Regions from separate parts of the Halomonas sp. KHS3 genome, predicted to be linked through region 1. Evidence: predicted binding sites of a transcription regulator. Region 1 holds the regulator's gene; each other region holds the start of a gene.

Region 1 (3,139 bases):
ATCGGTGGTCAGGTAAATAACTTGAAAGTCGATTTTACGCTGGCGCAACTCGTCTAATAAAGAGGGCAGGCGCTCCAGAGCTCCCGGCAAATTGCGGGCATCAATACTCACCGCTAAATGTGCTCGGTCGCCCTGGTCACGCAGTTCATCCACCAACGACCCCAGCAACATAGCTGGGAGGTTATCAATCGCGTAGTAGCCAAGATCTTCCAGCGCTTGCAAGGCGATAGATTTACCTGACCCGGAGCGGCCGCTAATGATCACCAGTTGCATAGAGTCTCTCTTTGCTTTGATCAAGCTGCGTTGAGGGTGGTGAGCGGATAACCTGCTGTGATCTGCCCTGAACAGGGTTTCAGACCCTTAGGCCGCTGATTGCTCGCGAATTTTGGCGGTAATCAGCTCAAGCAGTTCGCGCTGGCTGGCTGCTTTACGCAGTTGCTGGCGCGTGTCCGCATCATTCATGATGGTCGCTACCTGACCCAGTAGTGAGAGATGCGTGTCATCTGCCTCTTCGGGTACCAACAGGACAAACACCAGATCTACCGGGTCGCCGTCGATAGCGTCAAAATCGATCGCTTCAGCCAGTTTCAAAAATCCAGCGATAGGGGCGTTGCAGTGGGGGCTACGCGCATGAGGAATAGCCACGCCGTTACCAATACCCGTACTACCTAAGCGCTCGCGGCCGATTAAACGGCTAAACACTTCTTGGCTGTCCAGGCTGGGGATATTTTGGGCGATAAAGGTGCTGTAAAACTCCAGCACCCTTTTTTTGCTGCCCCCGGGGACGTCGAACAGAACGCGTTCCGGGGGGAGTATGGTTTCCAACGTCATTGAATTAACGCACACCGGCGCCTTGGGCGCGAGCTTGTGCTTTTTCCTTGTGTTTAACGAGTTGACGGTCGATTTTGTCCGCTAGTGCGTCGATAGCGGCGTACATATCACTGTCTAGGGCTTCCGCATGTAAGTCAGCACCTGCGGCGTGCAGCGTACAGGCGGCCTGCTGGCGCTCTTTCTCCACTGATAAGGTGACTTGCACCGTAGTTATATTGTCGTAATGGCGCTCTACACGCTCAAGCTTCTCGTTGACATAGTCACGCAAGGCGTCAGTCAGTTCTACGTGATGACCAGTGATATTTACTTGCATTGACGTGCTCCTTATCCATCGGACTGTACTTCGATTGTAACCCTTTTTGCCGCGTTGCAAAGCCCTTGTCGAGAGTTTCCCTGAAACGTTAACGAAGTTAGCGCAAACGACGCCGTTCACTGGAAGAGGGAATGCCCATGGCTTCACGGTATTTCGCCACCGTACGACGCGCCACTTGAATCCCTCCTTCGCCTAATAGCGTCACTAAGCGGCTGTCTGAAAGCGGCTTGCCGGGCGGCTCCTCTTGAATCAGTTTCTTGAGTCGTGCACGGATGGCGGTGCTGGAGTGGCTGTCGCCATCTTGACCGCTCACCTGGCTTGAGAAAAAGTATTTGAGTTCAAACACACCACGGGGTGTATGGATATATTTTTGCGTCGTTACCCGTGAAATAGTCGACTCGTGCATCTCCACGGCTTCGGCAATGTCGGCCAGTATCAGTGGTTTCATGGCTTCTTCGCCGTGCTCTAAAAAGCCAATCTGGCGGGTAATGATTTCGCGACCAACACGCAGCAGCGTATCGTTTCGGCTAGAGAGGCTCTTGATCAACCAGCGCGCTTCCTGCAAGTGCTCTTTGAGAAACTGGTTGTCATCGCTTTTATCCGCACGCTTAATCAAGCTGGCGTAGTCGGGCTGAATGCGCAGCCGTGGCAGGGCCTCGGGGTTGAGCTCTAAATGCCAGCCTTCATTATCGTGGCGGACGACTAGATCGGGGGTGACATAGCTGTCATCGGTGTCGCCGTAGGCGCTGCCTGGGCGTGGGTCTAGGCTGCGAATAAGCAGGATGACATCGGCCAGCTGTTCGTCGTCGAGCCCTAGACGGCGTTTCAGCAGACGCATATCGTCTTTGCCAAGCGCTTCGAGAAACTGCCGCACCAAGCGGCGGGCGGGAACCAGCAGTGGCGTATGATCGGGGAGAGCGGCGAGCTGCAGCATCAAGCATTCACGCAAGTCACGGGCAAATATGCCGGTCGGCTCAAACTGCTGGAGCTTGAGTAGAATGGTTTCCACTTCGCGCTGGCTTAGCCCGTCAATGCCCTGGGCACGAAGCCCTTCACGGATGTCGTTGAGCGGCTGGGTCAGGTAGCCGTTGGCGTCTAGCGCGTCGATTAAACTTTCCGCGACAAGCTGCTCGCGAGCGCTAAAATCGGTCATGGCGAGTTGCCACAGCAGGTGGCCATGAAGGCTCTGCCCGGCTGCCTGGCGCTCAAAGTCGGGGCCTTCGCTGCTGCCCCCCTGGCTTCCCATATCTTGATAGGTATCTGACCAGTCGCTATCTACCGAGAGCTCAGTAGGGATGCTCTCTGACCACTCTTCTTCCTTAGGCTCGCTGACAGCCTGTTCACTAAATTCATCTTCCTGCTCCAGCATGGGATTGGCATCGAGGGCCTGCTGAATTTCTTGACGAAGATCTAGCGTAGAGAGTTGCAGCAGCGCAATGGCCTGCTGCAACTGGGGCGTCATGGTCAGCTGTGTGCCGATACGCAGTTGGAGAGAAGCTTTCATGACCATCTGAGAACCACTCGTTAATCAGAATGCTCCACCCTAGTGCGAGTGAGTGCTTGGCGCAAGTGCAATAAGCATGCCATTGGTCGTAAAGTTGTTTTAAAGCGCTATTTAGGGGCGATTAAGGCAAAAACATTACAGGCGAAAATCGGCGCCCAAATACACATCCCTTACTTTTTGGTTGGTGAGAATCGAGGCGGGCGAGCCACTGGCGATGATTTGCCCATCGCCGACGATATAGGCGATATCGCAAATGTCTAGTGTTTCACGCACGTTGTGATCGGTGATCAGCACGCCGATATGGCGCTGTTTCAGTGCACGAATGATGGTTTTAATCTCACCTACCGAGATGGGGTCAACGCCCGCAAAAGGCTCATCGAGCAGAATAAAAGCGGGCTCTGTGGCTAGCGAGCGGGCTATTTCTACACGCCTGCGCTCGCCGCCCGAAAGGCTCATGCCCAGGTTGTCGCGAATATGGGTGATATGGAAGT
Region 2 (3,139 bases), on a different contig from region 1:
CGCAGCACTAGCTTGCGCGGCAAGCTCAATGCCTGGGCGGCTTCCGTTTGGCCATGGGGGATGGCTTGGATGCCCGAGCGCACAATCTCCGCAATGAAGGACGCGGTATAGATAGACAGCGCCAGCCACAGGGCCAAAAATTCAGGGATAATGGTGATACCACCGCCGAAGTTAAAGCCGCGCAGTACCGGCATCTCCCAGGTCACCGGTACACCTGTAGCGACCAGTACCAGCAGTGGTAGGCCAAAGATAATCACCAGAGACATCCAGAAAACCGGTAGGCGCTTGCCGGTGGCTTCGTGACGGCGCTTGTTCCACATGACCAGTGCGATGCTGGCAATAATAGCCACCACGAAGGTAGCTGGGATAAGACCAAACCCTGACTCGAACAGTGGCTGAGGCAGGTACAGCCCGCGCACGTTCAGGAAAATGGCTTCACCAAAGGCCATGCTCTCTCTAGCGCTAGGTAACGTCCGCAGTACCGCGAAGTACCAGAAGAAAATTTGCAGCAGCAGGGGGATATTACGAAACGTTTCGATATACGCATTGGCTAGCCGAGCGATCAACCAGTTGGGCGATAGCCGCGCGATACCGACGATAAAACCAATAATCGAGGCAGCTAACACCCCCAATCCACCGACTAGCAGCGTATTGAGCAAGCCAATCACAAAAGTGCGGCCGTAGGTACTTTGGGAGGAGTACTCGATTAAGCTTTGACCAATACCAAAGCCGGCTGTGTTGCCCAGGAAGCCAAAGCCAGTGGTAATGCCGCGAGCATTCAGGTTGGCTTGGGTATTGCCGATAATATAGATCAGGAAAGCCGCGACAACGGCGACCAATATAAGCTGAAAAATAAGTGCGCGCTTAGCGCGGTCTCGCCAAAACGGCGGCTTGTGGCCAGCGGGGCGAACGTTAGGTCTTACAGACATGGATGGCGTCTCCGCTACACGGAAGGTCAATCAAATGGCCCGCCACGACCTTTAAACAGATACCTGTGAAGAGGGCGGCGGGCCGGGGTCAAGCGAGACGCTTAGCGAATCGGGGGAGCGTACTGGAAACCACCGTCGGTCCACAGGGCGTTAACACCGCGCTCAATTTCCAGCGGCGAGCCCATGCCCACGTTGCGGTCGAAGCTTTCAGCGTAGTTACCCACTTGGCTAATAATGTTGTAGGCCCAATCTGCTTCTAGGTTCATGCCTTCACCGTAGTTGCCGTCTTGGCCTAGCAAGCGAGCGATGTTGGGGTCTTCAGAGTTAAGCATTTCTTCAGCGTTTTCACTGGTGACGCCGTACTCTTCGGCGTTAATCATGGCGAACAGCGACCATTTCACAATGTTGAACCAAAGATCGTCACCATGACGAACCACAGGGCCTAGTGGCTCTTTGGAGATAACGTCAGACAGGATCATCGAGGCTGAAGGATCGTCTAGCTGAATACGTAGCGCCGCTAGCTGAGAGGTATCGGAGGTTAGCACGTCACAGCGGCCGGCCTGATAGCCACCCACGGTTTGCTCAGAGGTATCAAATACGATCGGGTTGAATTCCATGTCGTTAGCACGGAAGTAGTCAGCTAGGTTCAGCTCGGTAGTGGTGCCAGACTGAATGCAGATGGAGGCGCCGTCGAGTTCATCAGCACCGGTAATACCCAGGTCACGGGATACCATGAAGCCCTGGCCGTCGTAAAAAGTAACCCCGGTGAAGTTCAGGCCCAGAGTAGTATCGCGGGTAGTCGTCCAGGTGGTATTACGTGATAGAACGTCGACTTCACCTGATTGCAGGGCGGTGAAGCGCTCTACGGCGTTGAGTGAAATATAGTTGACGGCTTCTGAGTCGCCGAGTACCGCTGCCGCTACAGCGCGGCATACATCAACGTCGATACCTTGCCAGTTACCGTCGTCGTCCGGAGCTGAGAAGCCCGGCAAACCATCGCTCACACCACACTGAACGGCGCCACGCTCAATGGTATCTTCCAGGGTGTCGGCTTGAGCAGTTGCCATTCCCGCCAGGCTAAGTGAGCCAGCGGACGCCAGAAGCGCTAAGTGTTTTTTATTGAACATCTAGTTTCCCTCGAAGTTATTGGAATCAGCTACTGAAATCAGTTAATGAAACCAGTAGTTGAAATAGTTATGCATGCCGTAGCATGTCACTAAACCTAGCAAGGAAGATGCCAACAAGGGTACAGGCGTTAATTCAGCGCTTTTCAACGCTACTCAACGAATTCGAGACGAAGGTCTAGGTGCAAAAAAGGTTACCGCCCTCCTCGCATTGCACCGTAATAGGGCAAGCTGAGGTGGGCGGTAACACGAAGGCAGGTATTAGGCGTGGTTTACTCGGCTGCGAATGCCTTGCGCATAAATGGCGGAAGGGCGAGCGCACCTCGATGGGCGTCAACGCTATAGTATTCAAGCGGCAAGTCGTGGTTGGTGGCTGCCTGCTCGCGGAACGTATTCACGTCGGTGGCTTTACCCGCCAATGTTACGCTCCACCAGCCTGAAGGATAAACCGGCTGCGGGAAGGGCAGCGTGGCAACGCTGTCAAAACCGGCTTTCAACATGTCGTTGCGCAGCTCTCGGATGATCGAGCCACTGTGGTAAATCGGTGATTCGCTCTGCTGCACCATTACGCCGCCGCTTTTCAAAATACGGTGGCAGCGCTTGAGAAAATCGGTTTTAAACAGCCCTTCAGCGGGCCCAACCGGGTCGGTGGAGTCGATAATCAGCACATCGATGCTCTCATCAGGTGCATCGTCCACCCACTTGACGCCGTCGGCGAACAGCAGTTCAGCACGGGGGTCGTTATTCGACGCTACCAACGACGGGAAGAAACGCTCAGACGCTTTAGTCACTTCTTCGTCGATATCAATTTGGGTCACTTTCTCCACACCTGGGTGGCGGAGAACTTCTTTTAAGGTGCCGCAGTCGCCGCCGCCGATAATCACTACACGCTTGGGTTCTTGGTGAGTAAACAGCGCCGGATGCGCAATCATCTCATGGTAGAGGAAGTTATCGCGATCAGTCAGCATCACGCAGCCGTCCAGCACCATTAGGTTGCCGTAGGTCTCGGTGGCGTAGACCTCTAGGTGCTGGTATTGGCTCTGTACATCCAGCAGTTTTTCAGAGATCTTCAGTGAGAAAGCGCTG
Region 3 (3,139 bases), on a different contig from region 1:
CGCGTCCCAACGTTTAGTGACGCGTTCCAGGCGAATACGCGATTGGTTTGACATAGCACACACATCACCGGCTGTTGGTTGTTATTGGTTCAGCTTGTGTTGAAGGTGTTGCCGTTTCATGACACTTACATGGATGGTTTATGACAGCCGCTGTGTCAAGCAGAAAATCACTTGGCGACTTTAATGCCATAGCGCTGCAACCGACGCACCACGCTGGATTGACTAATGCCCAGCCGCTTGGCAATGGCATAGGTGCTGGGGAGCGTGTTGCACAGCTCTTCTAGCGTTTCACGCTCCAGCCGCGCTAGGTATTGCTTGAGGGTTTCCTGGGGCTCGAGTGCTACTGCCGACCTTGCTGGCGAGGCGCTCGGTAAGTTGGCCGGATGCTGCTCGGCGTGAGGGAGTGCGGCGGGTACTTCGATTTGATCGGTGGGGCTGGAAAGCCAGGCTCTCTCTAGCCAGTTCTCCAGCTCGCGGACATTCCCTGGCCATTCGCCACCCATCAGCGTCGACCAAACGCGGGTATCAAGGATTTTTTGCCGGCCATAGCGCTGGTTGAGCCGATTTAAGCACGCTTCAACCAGGTCGGGGATATCCTCCCGGCGGTCACGCAGCGGCGGCAGGGTGACCGGGATCACATTGAGGCGGTAGTAAAGATCCAGACGGAAAAGTCCGGCCTCTACTCGCTTGCCCAAATCCTGGTTGGTCGCCACGACCAAGCGAAAATTGACCTTGCGTGATCGGGTGTCACCCAGCCGAGTCAAACTACCGTCCTGAATCACCTTGAGCAGTTTGGTTTGCATCAACAGCGGCAGCTCGCCGATTTCATCCAAAAACAGCGTGCCGCCCTCTGCCTGCTCTAACAGCCCGGCTTTGCCCTGGCGGGCGGCACCGCTGAAAGCGCCGGGCTGGTAGCCAAACATCTCGGACTCAAACAGATTCTCTGGAATCGCCGCGCAGTTAACGTCAATAAAGGGGCCGTCACAGCGCTGGCTCCAGCGGTGTAGTTGCTTGGCAAAGGCGGTTTTACCCACACCTGATTCCCCCAGCATCAGCACGTTGGCATCCGAAGGGGCGACCCGCTTAAGCAGCAGCGCAATTTCACGCATCACGCTGCTGCGCACCTGCAAATTGTCCAGGGCGTCATCCAACGCCTGTTCTTCCGCGTCTGGCGCTGCCTGACTGCGCTTTAGGTGTTCGCTAAAGCGTTTTTGTAGCAGCGCATACTCGTCCTGCAATAGCTGCAAGTCGGTTAAGTCCCGCGAGCGGCTGATAATGCGCTCCAGCTTACCGTCGACGAATACAGGGTAGGCTTCGGCAATCACCCGGCGACCTGTTCCGGTGACCTGCATAAGCTGCGCAGGCCGTCGGGTGCGCATCACTTCCATGGTGATGGAGGGCTTGAGTACCCCGGCCGCTTGCAGTTGCTGCACACTGCTGGAGAGCAGCTCTTCTCTGGATACCCCGTAAACCGCTTCGGCCCCTGGGCTGATGTCGACTACTTGCCCATCGCCACTGACGATAAAGAAGTGGTCGTTTGCGGTCTCCACAATGGTTTGCAGTACACGTCTGTCTATTTCACTCATCACAGCCGACCCCCCTGAGTAATTCATTTTTGAATCTTCGATGCAAAAATGAATTGATAAAGCCCCTGATTGATTCATTTTTGCATCGTTTGGTCGTTAATTACACCACTTTATAGGCATCTTCGACTTGGCATGGTCTGTGCAATGTCTTTAGAGGAGTAGTGAAAAGAGCTAGGCCAATACCTACACCGTGCTCACCACCAAAAAATATAAGGAGATGTGTATGTCGGAGTTTAATCAGCCTCTGGGCGGAAACACCATGCCGCGCTTTGCAGGCCCTGCCACCATGATGCGCCTGCCCACCCAAGAGACAGCCGAGGGTCTGGATGCGGCATTTATCGGCATTCCTATGGATATAGGCACTTCAAACCGCCCCGGCACGCGGCTTGGGCCGCGCCAGATTCGCGACGAGTCGCGCATGCTGCGCCCCTACAACATGGCGACCCGCGCAGCGCCCTTTGAAAGCCTGCAGGTGGCCGATATCGGCGACGTGCCTATCAACACCTTTCATCTGCCAAAAAGCGTCGACATCATCACCGCCTTCTATGACGACGTGCTCAAGCACGATTGCATTCCGCTGACCCTGGGTGGGGAGCACACCCTGACGTTGCCAATTCTTCGCGCCATGGCCAAAAAACACGGCCCGGTGGGGCTGATTCATATTGATGCCCATGCCGATGTCAATGAGCACATGTTCGGCGAGCCAATTGCCCACGGCACGCCGTTTCGTCGCGCCCAGGAGGAGGGCTTATTGGCCCATGGCAAGGTAGTGCAAATCGGACTGCGCGGTACCGGCTATGCCGCTGAAGATTTTGACTGGTGTCGCGACCAGGGCTTTCGTGTCGTGCCCGCCGAAGAGTGCTGGTATCGCTCGCTAGCGCCCTTGATGGCCGAGGTGCGTGAGCAGATGGGTGATATCCCGGTTTACATCAGTTTCGACATTGACGGCCTGGATCCTTCTGTTGCCCCCGGAACCGGAACGGTGGAGATGGGTGGACTGACCTCTAGCCAAGGATTGGAGCTGGTTCGCGGTGCCGCTGGGCTGAATATTGTCGGCGGCGACCTGGTGGAAGTGTCACCACCTTATGACCCCAGCGGCAACACCGCGCTGATGGGCGCCACGCTGCTGTATGAAATGCTTTGCGTACTGCCGGGCGTTAAACACAGCGAGTGACGCCGACCAAATAGCTAACAAAGAAATAGCGACTAAATAAAAAAGTACTGACCTAGCTACGCCGCCAGCCACCTCCAATAATCACTTCCAATGGGTGACCCCTATGTCGTATAGCAACGTTAAATCGGAACAGCCGACCTCGTCGGCACCGATACCCCGCGCGCACTTACTGAAATTTATCATTCCATCGCTAATTGGGGTGCTGCTGTTTCTCGTCCCTTTTCAAGTGGGCGATACCATCAATATCGGCATGGGGCTCATGGCCGATAGTCTGCAGGCTTTGCTGGGCTCGGCGCTGCCGGCCATTGCTGTCGTTGTGCTCTGCCTGTCGGTGGTAGCGACGATTTACGCCAAGCTAGCTAACCCTTCCTGGGCCAAA
Region 4 (3,139 bases), on a different contig from region 1:
ACGCCAGGTAAGGGTTGGCAGTCGGATCAGGGAAGCGCGCTTCCACACGCTTGCCTTTCGGGCTGGCGGTGTAAGGAATACGGATTGAAGCCGAACGGTTGCGGGCACTGTAGGCCAGCATGACCGGCGCTTCAAAGCCAGGCACCAGACGCTTGTACGAGTTGGTAGAAGCGTTAGTAAAGGCGTTCAGGGCACGGGCGTGCTTGATGATGCCGCCGATGTAGAAAAGCGCCATTTCAGACAGACCAGCGTACTCGTCACCGGCGAACTGGTTGTTGCCATCTTTCCAGAACGACTGGTGAACGTGCATACCCGAACCGTTATCACCGACCAGCGGCTTCGGCATAAAGGTGGCCGTTTTGCCATACGCGTGGGCCACGTTGTGGATCACGTACTTCATTTCCTGAACTTCGTCAGCTTTCTTCACCAGCGTGTTGAACTTAACGCCGATTTCGTTCTGACCTGCGTTGGAAACCTCGTGGTGGTGTACCTCGACGGTCTGACCAATCGCTTCCAGGGTATTACACATTGCGCCACGAATATCGTGGAAGCTATCGACCGGAGGAACCGGGAAGTAGCCGCCTTTAACGCGCGGACGGTGGCCAAGGTTGCCGCCTTCCACGACACTGTCGGTTGCCCAAGCGCCTTCGTCGGAGGTGATTTTGTACATGGAGCCCTGGATATCAGACTTCCAATGCACTTCGTCAAAGATAAAGAATTCAGGCTCAGGACCGAAGAACGCGGTGTCGCCCAGGCCAGTAGACTGCAGGTAAGCTTCTGCGCGCTTAGCGATAGAGCGCGGGTCACGATCATAGCCCTGCATAGTGGCCGGCTCGATGATGTCACAGCGCAGCACCAGCGTCGCATCTTCGGTGAAGGGGTCAAGGTAGCCCGTACCATCTTCCGGGCGCAGAATCATGTCGGATTCGTTAATGCCCTTCCAACCTTCAATAGAAGAGCCATCGAACATTTGGCCATTCTCGAAGAATTCTTCGTCTACATCGCGCGCAGGCACGGTCACGTGCTGTTCTTTACCGCGAGTGTCGGTGAAACGCAGGTCTACCCATTTAACATCGTGTTCTTCAATTAGCGCGAGAGTCTTGGCTGACATAGTGTCCTCCGGTATGAGCGTGGCTTAAAGCTAACGACAGTAAGCTACCGATAAAAGTGTTGTTCGACAAAATACGTGCTAAACCGCACGTTTGTCATTCTTGTTCGCTCAACGTTTGCCTGACATTGGTTAACAAATCGCTCAGCGAGCATTTCAGACCGGCTATCGTTTTAGCACGCCGCAGGGCTTATGCCTACGGCCCGCTAGCCGCTTGCAAATACAATGCAGAGAACATGCCAACACTGCACCAATATGGCATAAAAAAACAACAACTATCTGTTTTATAAACATTAAAAAATGGCTTCAAATGCCTCTTGATGACGCATAACGGCGCAACAGGCTATTCTGAACCGTCTAAAAAACCTCTTATGCACCAAAATAGAACAAAAATAATGCCGCGCGCCCCATCAAAGTGCACAAGTCATACTTAGCGCTGTTTTTTAGCTCGCAAATTTTTTTACTTGCTACGCAAATAAACCAGATACTACAATAAATTACAATTTGATAGATTTGCTTACAATCGGAGTCGGCAAATGGGATCGGTCTGCTTTATCGTTGATGCCATGGTGACGGGTGAAATGTTGCCACGCCACTTAAAATCCATACGTGAATCCGGTGTCGCCGACCACTTGCTGCCCATTTTGGTGACAGCCACTCAAGCGCAAGCACGCCTGAGTGCTATTGAACAGCGCTACCATGCTCATTCGCTGATTACACCATCAAGGCCGCTGGGGGCTCGCTTGAATAAAGCCGCGTTTACCAGCCAAGCAGAGTGGCTCATCATTGCGCTACAGAAAAAACCACTGCCTGCGGAGCTTTGGTGTGCACTCTATTCACAGCTCAACACTTACACCCTTGACGCCTTGATTATTGGCCTCACCCGGCCATCGCTGTCGGAACGCATCCTGCGGCGCTTATTGGCCAGTGCTTTACTTTTGCCGCCCTACATTGCCGTGAGGCGAGCCTGGCTAGAACGCTTGGGTGGGTTTGACCCTGAGCTGGACGATAACAGCGCGATCGACGATTTTCTGCAACGTTTACACGCCTGCCCTACGCGTTTAAAAACCTACAACGGAAACCTGCTTAGACTAACGAAAGAGCCAGAAAACCCTTTTCTACCTAACCCCCCGGCTACGGCTTTCACTCCACGCCTATAATGCGTTTTCTGCCGCTATCCACAGATACCATCCACCGCCACTCTCTGACTAGCTTACCTTTAATCGCTTGCCGAACAGCATGGCGCCCAGTGTCGTGGTATTGGCGAGCTTATTAAGCCCCACTGACCCCACCACACCAACCGCCATAAGCGCCAGTGCATACACGCCAATGGGCAACGACAACGGCTCGACAGCCAGATCAGCGAGCACAAAGAACATGGGGTGAGCCAAGTAAATGCCAAACGAATACGCATTAATGTGGCGCACCCACAAAGGCGCAGGACGCCCGGCCAAGTAGCGCATGGCACACAGCGTGAACAGCACGAAGAAAGGAATGACCCACACCTCTTTGGAAGAGAAGGCCAGCCAACCTGCAAAGGTCGCGGCAATAATCAGCGCCACCATTAGCACCAACCAGACCGGGCGGGCCATTTGCTGCATCCAGGCAGGCCGCGCCAGCATCACGCTCTCAGGGGGTAGCGGGTAGTAGCGCACCAGCACCAGGGCAAGAAAAAACACATAGATCCAACCCAGTGGAGCAATCCACAGCAGATAGCCGGGCAGGTCAACCTCAAACCAGTAAGCCAACCCCCAATACGCCATGCTGATCACACAAGCGCCCCACAGCCACGGCACCGGGTTCAAACGCCACAGCTGCCAACGGGTAAACAGCCAATAGGCCACATAAAACTGCATCGCAATAATCAAAAAATAGCCATGCCAGCCCGCGTACACATAATACTCAATGGCGTTGGCCACGAACCCCACCGGTTCATCCGATGGCTGTTGGCTTAGCCATTCAGCCGTCGAATAAATAAAGCCATACACAAAATAGGGCACCATTACATACTTCACGCGCTGGGCAAGGAAT

The links. The regulator sigma-54, encoded in region 1, starts transcription at its own class of promoters, with help from an activator protein. The targets are predictions, from matches to a motif close to TGGCACNNNNNTTGCTNT.
Region 2: RO22_RS00545 (amino acid ABC transporter substrate-binding protein) is a predicted target of sigma-54. The motif match lies at 2,152-2,169, and genes of this name have one in related genera.
Region 3: speB (agmatinase) is a predicted target of sigma-54. The motif match lies at 1,715-1,732, and genes of this name have one in related genera.
Region 4: glnA (glutamate--ammonia ligase) is a predicted target of sigma-54. The motif match lies at 1,333-1,350, and genes of this name have one in related genera.

Annotation. Positions count from the first base shown of each region.
Region 1 is NZ_JWHY01000002.1:1,371,107-1,374,245, forward strand. Features, by position in the region: gene rapZ (RNase adapter RapZ) at 1-273, opposite strand, end outside; gene RO22_RS08325 (PTS sugar transporter subunit IIA) at 361-831, opposite strand; gene hpf (ribosome hibernation-promoting factor, HPF/YfiA family) at 836-1,144, opposite strand; gene RO22_RS08335 (RNA polymerase factor sigma-54) at 1,242-2,654, opposite strand; gene lptB (LPS export ABC transporter ATP-binding protein) at 2,784-3,139, opposite strand, start outside.
Region 2 is NZ_JWHY01000001.1:119,175-122,313, reverse strand. Features, by position in the region: gene RO22_RS00550 (amino acid ABC transporter permease) at 1-929, opposite strand, end outside; gene RO22_RS00545 (amino acid ABC transporter substrate-binding protein) at 1,031-2,056, opposite strand; gene speE (polyamine aminopropyltransferase) at 2,326-3,139, opposite strand, start outside.
Region 3 is NZ_JWHY01000011.1:196,517-199,655, reverse strand. Features, by position in the region: gene RO22_RS20980 (ABC transporter ATP-binding protein) at 1-54, opposite strand, end outside; gene RO22_RS20975 (sigma-54 interaction domain-containing protein) at 168-1,586, opposite strand; gene speB (agmatinase) at 1,810-2,760, shown strand; gene RO22_RS20965 (YjiH family protein) at 2,864-3,139, shown strand, end outside.
Region 4 is NZ_JWHY01000008.1:79,446-82,584, reverse strand. Features, by position in the region: gene glnA (glutamate--ammonia ligase) at 1-1,111, opposite strand, end outside; gene RO22_RS17480 (hypothetical protein) at 1,645-2,268, shown strand; gene RO22_RS17475 (acyltransferase family protein) at 2,317-3,139, opposite strand, start outside.